Regions from separate parts of the Priestia sp. TRM10 genome, predicted to be linked through region 1. Evidence: a T-box and tRNA genes for the amino acid it is inferred to sense, from the RefSeq annotation. Region 1 holds a T-box; the other holds one or more tRNA genes.

The links. A T-box is a leader RNA that pairs with one kind of tRNA and senses whether it is charged. The one in region 1 lies ahead of serS (serine--tRNA ligase), so its partner is inferred to be a tRNA-Ser.
Region 2: it encodes a tRNA-Ser, which carries the amino acid that the T-box ahead of serS (serine--tRNA ligase) is inferred to sense. The anticodon was not compared.

Annotation. Positions count from the first base shown of each region.
Region 1 covers NZ_JBJZOT010000001.1:3,596-8,021, reverse strand. Annotated here, with positions in the region: gene ACK3CR_RS00045 (deoxynucleoside kinase) at 1-132, shown strand, start outside; tRNA gene ACK3CR_RS00040 (tRNA-Ser) at 257-349, opposite strand; gene serS (serine--tRNA ligase) at 524-1,798, opposite strand; T-box leader at 1,862-2,077, opposite strand; gene pdxT (pyridoxal 5'-phosphate synthase glutaminase subunit PdxT) at 2,133-2,720, opposite strand; gene pdxS (pyridoxal 5'-phosphate synthase lyase subunit PdxS) at 2,736-3,620, opposite strand; gene ACK3CR_RS00020 (serine hydrolase) at 3,816-4,426, opposite strand, start outside.
Region 2 covers NZ_JBJZOT010000015.1:1,045,840-1,050,265, forward strand. Annotated here, with positions in the region: gene ACK3CR_RS22125 (MFS transporter) at 1-535, opposite strand, end outside; gene sodA (superoxide dismutase) at 688-1,293, opposite strand; tRNA gene ACK3CR_RS22135 (tRNA-Ser) at 1,502-1,594, opposite strand; tRNA gene ACK3CR_RS22140 (tRNA-Ile) at 1,606-1,682, opposite strand; tRNA gene ACK3CR_RS22145 (tRNA-Met) at 1,707-1,780, opposite strand; tRNA gene ACK3CR_RS22150 (tRNA-Asn) at 1,784-1,858, opposite strand; gene ACK3CR_RS22155 (Na/Pi cotransporter family protein) at 1,988-3,622, opposite strand; gene ACK3CR_RS22160 (Na/Pi cotransporter family protein) at 4,122-4,426, opposite strand, start outside.

The sequences.
Region 1 (4,426 bases):
GAAAATTGGATCAATTCATTCAATGCTTGCCCTGTGCTTCGCCTAAATATTTCAGACTATGATTTATTGGAAGACCCAACTTCTATTGAAAACATTATCGAGAAGATATCTCAAACTATAAATAATCATTAAAAAAGACAAAGCATCCTATTAGGATGCTTTGTCTTTTTTTACTTTAATATACAAAAAACTCGCTACATCATATGCAACGAGTTCCAATCTCCAATTTATATGCGCTATCTTTAATTTGTAATAATGGAGGAGGAAGGGGGATTCGAACCCCCGCGGGTTTTGACACCCCTGTCGGTTTTCAAGACCGATCCCTTCAGCCGGACTTGGGTATTCCTCCGTCTCGACAAGAATAAATATATCATTATTTTCTACATTCGTCAACAATTTTATACATTTTTTTTAGAAAAATGCTGATTTTCTTCATTTCTATGAAGTATAACCCTAGTCTCTCTTTTTACTCTAAAAAAAGAGACAAGAAAACCGTCGGTTATTCTTGCCTCTTTTTTAGACATTATTTAATTACAGATCGATTTCCCATGTATGGACGTAACACTTCTGGAATTACAATAGAACCATCTTCTTGTTGGTAATTTTCTAAAATAGCCGCAACAGTACGCCCAATTGCAAGACCAGATCCATTTAGCGTATGCACATGTTCAGGTTTTCCATTTGTTTCACGGCGGAAACGAATATTTGCACGACGTGCTTGGAAACCTTCAAAGTTTGAACAAGAAGAGATTTCACGGTATGTTCCATAGCTTGGTAACCATACTTCAATATCATACTTTTTAGCTGCTGTGAAACCTAGATCACCTGTACACATGCTCATAACGCGATATGGAAGACCTAGAAGTTGAAGTACCTTTTCAGCATGACCTGTTAATTTCTCGAGTTCGTCATAAGAATCTTCAGGTTTAACAAAACGAACAAGTTCTACTTTATTGAATTGATGTTGACGGATAAGACCACGTGTATCACGCCCTGCAGAACCTGCTTCAGAACGGAAGCAGGTGCTATATGCCGCATAGCTTACTGGAAGCTGATCTCCTTTTAAAATCTCATCGCGATGAAGATTAGTGACAGGAACCTCTGACGTCGGAATTAAGAAATAATCTTCCTTCTCGATTAAAAATGCATCTTCTTCAAACTTTGGAAGCTGTCCTGTTCCTGTCATGCTTGCTCTATTCACCATGTATGGAGGTAAGATTTCCTCATATCCATGCTCATCAATATGAAGGTTCAACATAAAGTTAATTAACGCTCGCTCAAGTCTTGCTCCAAGTCCTTTATAAAATACAAAACGACTTCCAGTTACTTTAGCAGCACGCTCAAAATCTAACAATTCTAAGTCTGTTGCTAAATCCCAATGTGGTTTGGCCTCAAATGCAAACTGAGGAACTTCTCCCCACGCTCTTACTTCTACATTATCATCTTCTGTTTCTCCAACTGGTACAGTTTCATGTGGAACATTTGGAATAGAAAGAAGGAGTTGTTGAAGTTTCTCTTCAACAGAACGTAATTCTTCATCAAGAGCTTTTACTTTATCTCCTACTTCTCGCATTTCTGTAATAAGATGATCCGCATCTTTCTTCTCTCTCTTTAACACTGCTACTTGCTGTGATACTTCGTTTCTTTTACTTTTAAGCTCTTCTGTTTGAGCAATAAGCTCACGACGCTTGCTATCTAATTCTTCAAATGCTCCAAGATCTGTTAAATCTTCTCCTCGATGTTGAAGCTTTTCTTTTACTTCTTGAAAATTTTTGCGTAAGAATTTTAAATCTAACATGTTTTTAACTCCTTTACATTAATAATTAAGGCAAATAAAAAACTCTCGCCCCTTACATTATCTGTAAGGGACGAGAGTTACCCGCGTTGCCACCCTAGTTAAAAGAGACTGATGTCTCTTTCCACTTTATAAAATAACGGTTTAACACCGAAATTGCCTACTGCATTGTTCAACAATTCACTCCAGGATGGATTCATAAGCTTTATCTACTAGTTTGCACCAACCACTAGCTCTCTTAAAGATAAGAGTCTTATTACTATTTCCCTTCAACGTGCTATCTATATTCAACTTATACATCATAATGTACTATAAGTTTTAACTTGTTGCAATGCTTTTATACTGTCTCTTTAGAAGATGTTTCCACCATTTGTACAAAATGCTGTGCAAGGCGATAATCATCTGTTAACTCTGGATGGAAAGAACAGCCTAGGAATGAACCTTGCTGAGCTGCTACAATTCGATCTCCATGCATTGCTAACACTTCAACATCTTGTCCAACTTCCACAATATGTGGAGCACGGATAAAGACTCCAATAAAGTCTTCTCCAACACCTTTAATAGATAATGCAGCTTCAAAGCTCTCCCTTTGACGTCCAAAAGAATTGCGTTCTACTTTAATATCCATAACTCCTAGGTGTGGTTCACTATAACCAACAAGATCACTAGCTAATAAGATCAAGCCAGCACATGTGCCAAACATAGGTTTTTTTTGAGCAGCAAATGCTTTTAGCGGCTCCATGAACCCATACTTATCAATAAGGCGTCTCATTGTTGTACTTTCTCCACCTGGGAGTACAAGACCATCGATACTTTCTAGCTGTTCGACTTTTTTTACTAAAACAACTTCTGCTCCAGCACATTCAAAAGCCTTTGCATGTTCTCTTACTGCACCTTGCAAAGCAAGTATACCGATTGTTGTCATAAAACCAGACCTTTCTTACCAGCCACGCTCTTGCATACGATTTTCTGGTAATAGTGTTGAAATTTCAATCCCTTTCATTGCATTACCAAGTCCTTTTGAAAGGCTTGCAATCAATTCATAATCTTGATAATGTGTTGTTGCTTCTACGATAGCACGAGCAAACTTAGCTGGATTGTCGGATTTGAAGATCCCTGAACCTACAAATACCCCATCTGCTCCAAGCTGCATCATAAGCGCTGCATCTGCTGGTGTAGCTACACCACCTGCTGCGAAGTTTACAACAGGAAGACGTCCCTCTTCCTTAATTTGAAGAAGAAGTTCAAATGAAGCCCCAAGATTTTTAGCTTCTGTCATTAGCTCATCTTCATTCATCCCTACTACCTTACGAACTTGAGCATTCACCTTACGAATATGACGAACAGCCTCTACAATATTCCCTGTACCTGGCTCACCTTTTGTACGAAGCATAGAAGCTCCTTCTCCAATACGACGCGCTGCTTCACCTAAATCACGACATCCACAAACGAATGGTACAGTGAAGTCACTCTTATATAAGTGAAACTCTTCATCTGCAGGAGTTAATACTTCACTTTCATCAATATAGTCAACTCCCATTGCTTCAAGAACGCGAGCCTCTACAATATGTCCGATACGCGCCTTTGCCATAACAGGAATAGAAACAGCATTTACTACTTCCTCAACAATAGTTGGATCTGCCATACGGGCAACTCCACCTGCTGCACGGATATCAGCTGGCACACGCTCAAGTGCCATAACAGCTACTGCTCCAGCTTCCTCTGCGATTTTAGCTTGCTCAGCGTTAATAACATCCATAATAACGCCGCCTTTTTGCATTTCTGCCATACCTCTTTTAACACGATCTGTTCCACGATTGTTCATGTTGATATTCCCTCCTACTAAGAGTCTAGCCAATGTAATAATGTTTAATTTGAATATATACTATTTAGACAATTCAAATTCCTATTTTTCATTCTACATGATTTCTCAACAAAATCCTATCTAAATTCAGTAGATAGTTTAATCAAAAAAAGAAGAATGCATCTGGTAATTTAAACCATAAGCATTCTTCTTATATCAAAACCAGCCTTTAACCATGTTTGCAGCACTTGTCCACATGTCAGCAAAGAAGTCTCCGATACTTCTGAACATAAGTGAGAACCAATTAGCTTTGTCAATATCTTCTTTCATCACAATAGGAACTCCTGATTGGTTCTCCCCATCAGTTGTTAAATATCCAAATTGATCATCCTTGTACTTAACATTGATATATCCAACTTCTTCTCCCTTTTTGATTGGAGCAATAAGTTTTCCATCGTTATTTAATTTCTTTTCATTTACTACAAGTTCTGTTTCCACAGCTTTTTTAGCATTTTCTCCTTTTTCAACAACTACTTTTAATGGCTCTTTTGTTGTTACTTTAGCTTCTTTTTCATTTCCTTTTGCAACTTTTACTTTTTCTTTCAAAGTATAGCCAGCAGGATGAAGAGTTTTTACTTCAAAGTTATCAAAAGCATAGTCTAAAAGCTTTGCTGTTTCGCTGAACCTTGCTTCATAGGATTCTTGTCCATGATCTTTTGCATCCATTACAACTGTTATATAACGTGCTCCGTCCTTCTCAGCGGTTCCTGTGAAACAATAACCTGCAAAATCTGTACTACCTGTTTTCAGACCATCTACTTCTGCCT
Region 2 (4,426 bases), on a different contig from region 1:
AAAAGATAATTTTATATCCCGTCATTTTAATGAAAGACGAGATAATCAATCCTGCTACAATGGGACCAATCATTCCTGCGAACGAATTCAATATGCCCATAAATCCGTTAAAAAAATCTCTTGTTTCAGGTTCTGTAATCTCAAATGTTAATACATCAAAAGCAAGCCAGTAAAATCCATAGCCAATTCCAAGTAAAGCTCCTAAGAGTAAAAGGAGCGATGAAGCATTGTTTCCAACAAGTAAGACCGTAATATAAAAGACTGCTAAAAATGATACTCCTAGTCTTAAGACAATAACTCGATCCACTTTCTTAGCAAGCTTCCCTGCTACAACAAATGTCAAAGGATGAAAAATCACAATGGCTAAGTTGTAGAGAGCAAGATCCAAAAACTGCCCTGATTGCTTCCATAAATAGACGTTTACAAACGTATTGGATAATGATATTGCAAGTGAATAAAGAGCTCCAACCGTTAAAAGAAGCAAAAGATCTTTCGTAACTTCAACATCCCCAAACACTTTTTTCAAAACTGCCATACGTAAAACTCCTTTTCTCTTCTACCCCTAGTTTGGCAAAAGATAAAAGAGTTATACTACATAATGTAATTTTGAACAAAGGAATATAACTTCTCTAATAAAAAGGCTCAGAGACATGTTGTCTCCGAGCCTTTTTATTAGAAGCGTTTCTCTTATTTTGCTGCTTCGTAGCGTTTTGATACTTCGTCCCAGTTTACAACATTCCAGAATGCTGAAATGTAGTCTGGACGACGGTTTTGGTAGTTTAAGTAGTAAGCATGCTCCCAAACATCTAAGCCTAGGACAGGTGTTTTACCTTCCATAAGCGGTGAATCTTGGTTTGGAGTGCTTGTAATTGCAACTTCGCCGTTGTCTACAACAAGCCAAGCCCAACCAGAACCGAAGCGGCCTGCTGCAGCTGCTGCGAATTCTTCTTGGAATTTCTCGTAGCTTCCAAATTTTTTGTTGATTGCATCTGCTAATTCGCCAGTTGGCTCACCGCCACCTTCTGGTGAAAGGAGTGTCCAGAAAAGGCTATGGTTAGCATGTCCACCACCGTTGTTGCGTACAGCTGTACGAATGTTTTCAGGTACAGCGTCTAAGTTTGATACTAGTTCTTCAATGCTTTTAGCTTCAAGATCAGTACCTTTGATTGCATCGTTTAACTTAGTTACATATGTGTTGTGGTGTTTCGTATGGTGAATGTTCATTGTTTCCTTGTCGATATGTGGTTCAAGTGCGTCATACGCGTAAGGTAATTGTGGTAATTCATGTGCCATGAAAAATTCCTCCTTTAGAATATGTAAAATTTGTGGTAGCAAAAATTGCTCCGTTAGCTTTAGAATAGCAAATATACCCTATTGTTTCAATTAAAATGATTTTCTTCTTGCTGAAACAACGAGTTTATATTTACCTTTTACCCGATTTTTATACGATTAAACAAAAAAAGTTTTCTGCTTAGCAGAAAACTTGTTAATGTTATATGTATGGAGGAGGAAGGGGGATTCGAACCCCCGCGGGTTTTGACACCCCTGTCGGTTTTCAAGACCGATCCCTTCAGCCGGACTTGGGTATTCCTCCACCTGAAATTATGGTGGACCCTGCAGGACTCGAACCTGCGACCGGACGGTTATGAGCCGTCTGCTCTAACCAGCTGAGCTAAGGGTCCATTATGAATATTATAATAAAACAATAGCGGCGGAGGGGATCGAACCCCCGACCTCACGGGTATGAACCGTACGCTCTAGCCAGCTGAGCTACACCGCCAAATGGCTCCACAGGTAGGATTCGAACCTACGACCGATCGGTTAACAGCCGATAGCTCTACCACTGAGCTACTGTGGAACATTAAATAGGACAATATCTAATTTATCATCAAGACAAGCTTTTGTCAATCGTTTTCTAAGAAAAAAAATAAAGTTAAAGTTAAGGATGATAGCTTTCTATTTTCCATTCAACTCTCACCCTTAACAATTAAGAATTGTTTTGTTCTAAAATATGCTGAGATAGTTTTTCAGCATAGTCTCCAATTCGCTCCAAATTATTAATAATATCCACAAATAAGATACTAGCTGCTCCTGAACATTCTCCTTCATTCAAACGTAGAATATGCTTTTTGCGCAGTACCCTTTCCATTCGATCAATCCGATCTTCAATTTCAAGAACGCCGCGGGCGCTTTTTATGTTTTTACTTTCCAAAGCTTTTATTGTTTCAGAAAGGGCTTTTGAAGTACTTTGGAACATTTCTTCTAAATCTGAAGAAGCCTCATTTGTAAAAAAGACTTTATTAGCCAGTTGATAATCCACAAATTCCGTAATATTCTCACAATGAGCTCCTATTCTTTTTAAATAATGCACTTCTTCTTGGAGTCTAAAGTAATCTTCACTCTCAAGCGTTGATAAAGCATTCTCAGATAACAGGAGAAAATACGCTTTTATTTTCCTTTCCTTGCTTTCTAATATTTCCATTAGATTTGCGACTTCTTGAGCATGTATACGATCTCTCGTACTTAAATAGCTGTAAGCTTGTACAAAGTTTTTTAATAAAAGATGACTCATTTCAATAATTTCTTTTTGTACTTGACTCAAGGCAACTGTTGGGGCTTGCTCAATAAACTGTCTATCAAGATATCCCTGATTTTGAGTTGCAAAGGTATTTCTTTCTGGAAAAGCTTTTGTAACTAAATATACGAGTGCACCTACAAATGGGAGCCAAAGAAGTGAGTTAAAAATATTAAAGACAGCGTGAGCAACAGCAATTGTAATTGCTCCATTGAGGTGAAAAGAAACTTGAACAACAGATATAAATGCTGTAAAAACAGGAAGAAATGCTAAAAAAACAATCGTCCCTGACACATTTAATAAGACATGCGTTAAAGCTGCCCTTTTAGCAAGTACAGAGGCACTTAAAGAAGCTAAAACGACCGTCACTGTTGTCCCAATATTTGCACCAAATAAAACAGGGAGTGCCGCTGTTAAGCTAATAGAATCCTGCTTATACAACTCTTGCAAAACCCCAATTGAAACACTTGACTTTTGGACAACTGCAGTAAAAATTGTCCCCATACTTACTCCAAAAAAAGGATTGTTCCCCATATTTAAAATAAATTCTTGAAATATGTCTAACGAAACAATCTCTCTCATACCATCTCCCATAAGCTCTAAGCCTAGAAATAAAGCCCCAAATCCAAAAATAACTTGGCCTATATAATGAACTTTTTTACTGTAAAAAAATACAATAAGCATCGAGCCAACGGCTAGTGCAGGAAGAAAATAAGAGCTAAAATTGATACCAATAATGAAAGCTGTTAGCGTTGTACCAATGTTTGCTCCCATTATAACGCCAATAGCTTGTCTTAATGTCATAAATCTTGCACTTACTAAACCAAGCACAATAATAATCATTCCAGAACTGCTTTGAACAAGAATTGTTGAAATCATTCCGGCAAAAACACCGATAATAGGATTGCTCGTAAACGTATCAATAATTTTCCTGAGCCTCTCCCCTGTTGATTTCTGTAATCCTTCTCCTAAATATGTAATCGCAAATACAAAGAGGCCAAGACCTCCAATAAATTCAAAAATTTGCTTCTGGAGCGTTACATCCACCGCTTCCCCTCCTTTAGCATCATGATGCTTTCCCTTTGTTCTCCGATAGAAGGACTTATTTATAAGTATGGACGATAATATACTTAAAAGACAACAATATCTTTATGTTTTTATCTAATCCTTTCTTGTTTTGTTTTATTTAATAGCCTTTTGCTATAAAGGAGATAATACAAATATGGATTCGCAATAACATTAATTCGCCATTATAATAGTTATAAAGACGTTGTAAAATACTTATTCAACAATTGCTCTTCTATACCTTAAACATGGTTGAAGCTAGCACCACTCCTATATAATTGTTAATATCTATTGTTTTGCAAAAGTATTAAAAAAGACGTTTTCTCCTCCTATAAATTCCTTTTTAACATTTTAAGTATTGTGTTGCCAGAATATCACTCCTTCAAAACCTCTCCTTGCTTTAATAGATAAAGATAAATGTTAACATAAAGATAAAATAACCGTAGGCATAAATCTATGCCTACGGTTATTTTCATTCATACTAACTATAATTACGTACTTTATCTTCTCCTTCGCCTAAAACAGCTTCAGCAATGTTCACAGCGTGATCACCGATTCGTTCAAAATTACTAATGATATCTACAAAGACAATCCCTGCTGCACCTGAACATTTACGTTCATTCAAACGTAAGATATGTTTTTTCCGCAATGCTCGTTCCATAAGGTCAATCTTATGTTCCTTTTCTAACACTTCTCGGGCACTATTCAAGTCCTTATGTTCGAGAGCGTAGACTGCTTGTTTTACTGCCCTTAAAGTAAGAGAGAACATCTCTTCTAAATCTGCTG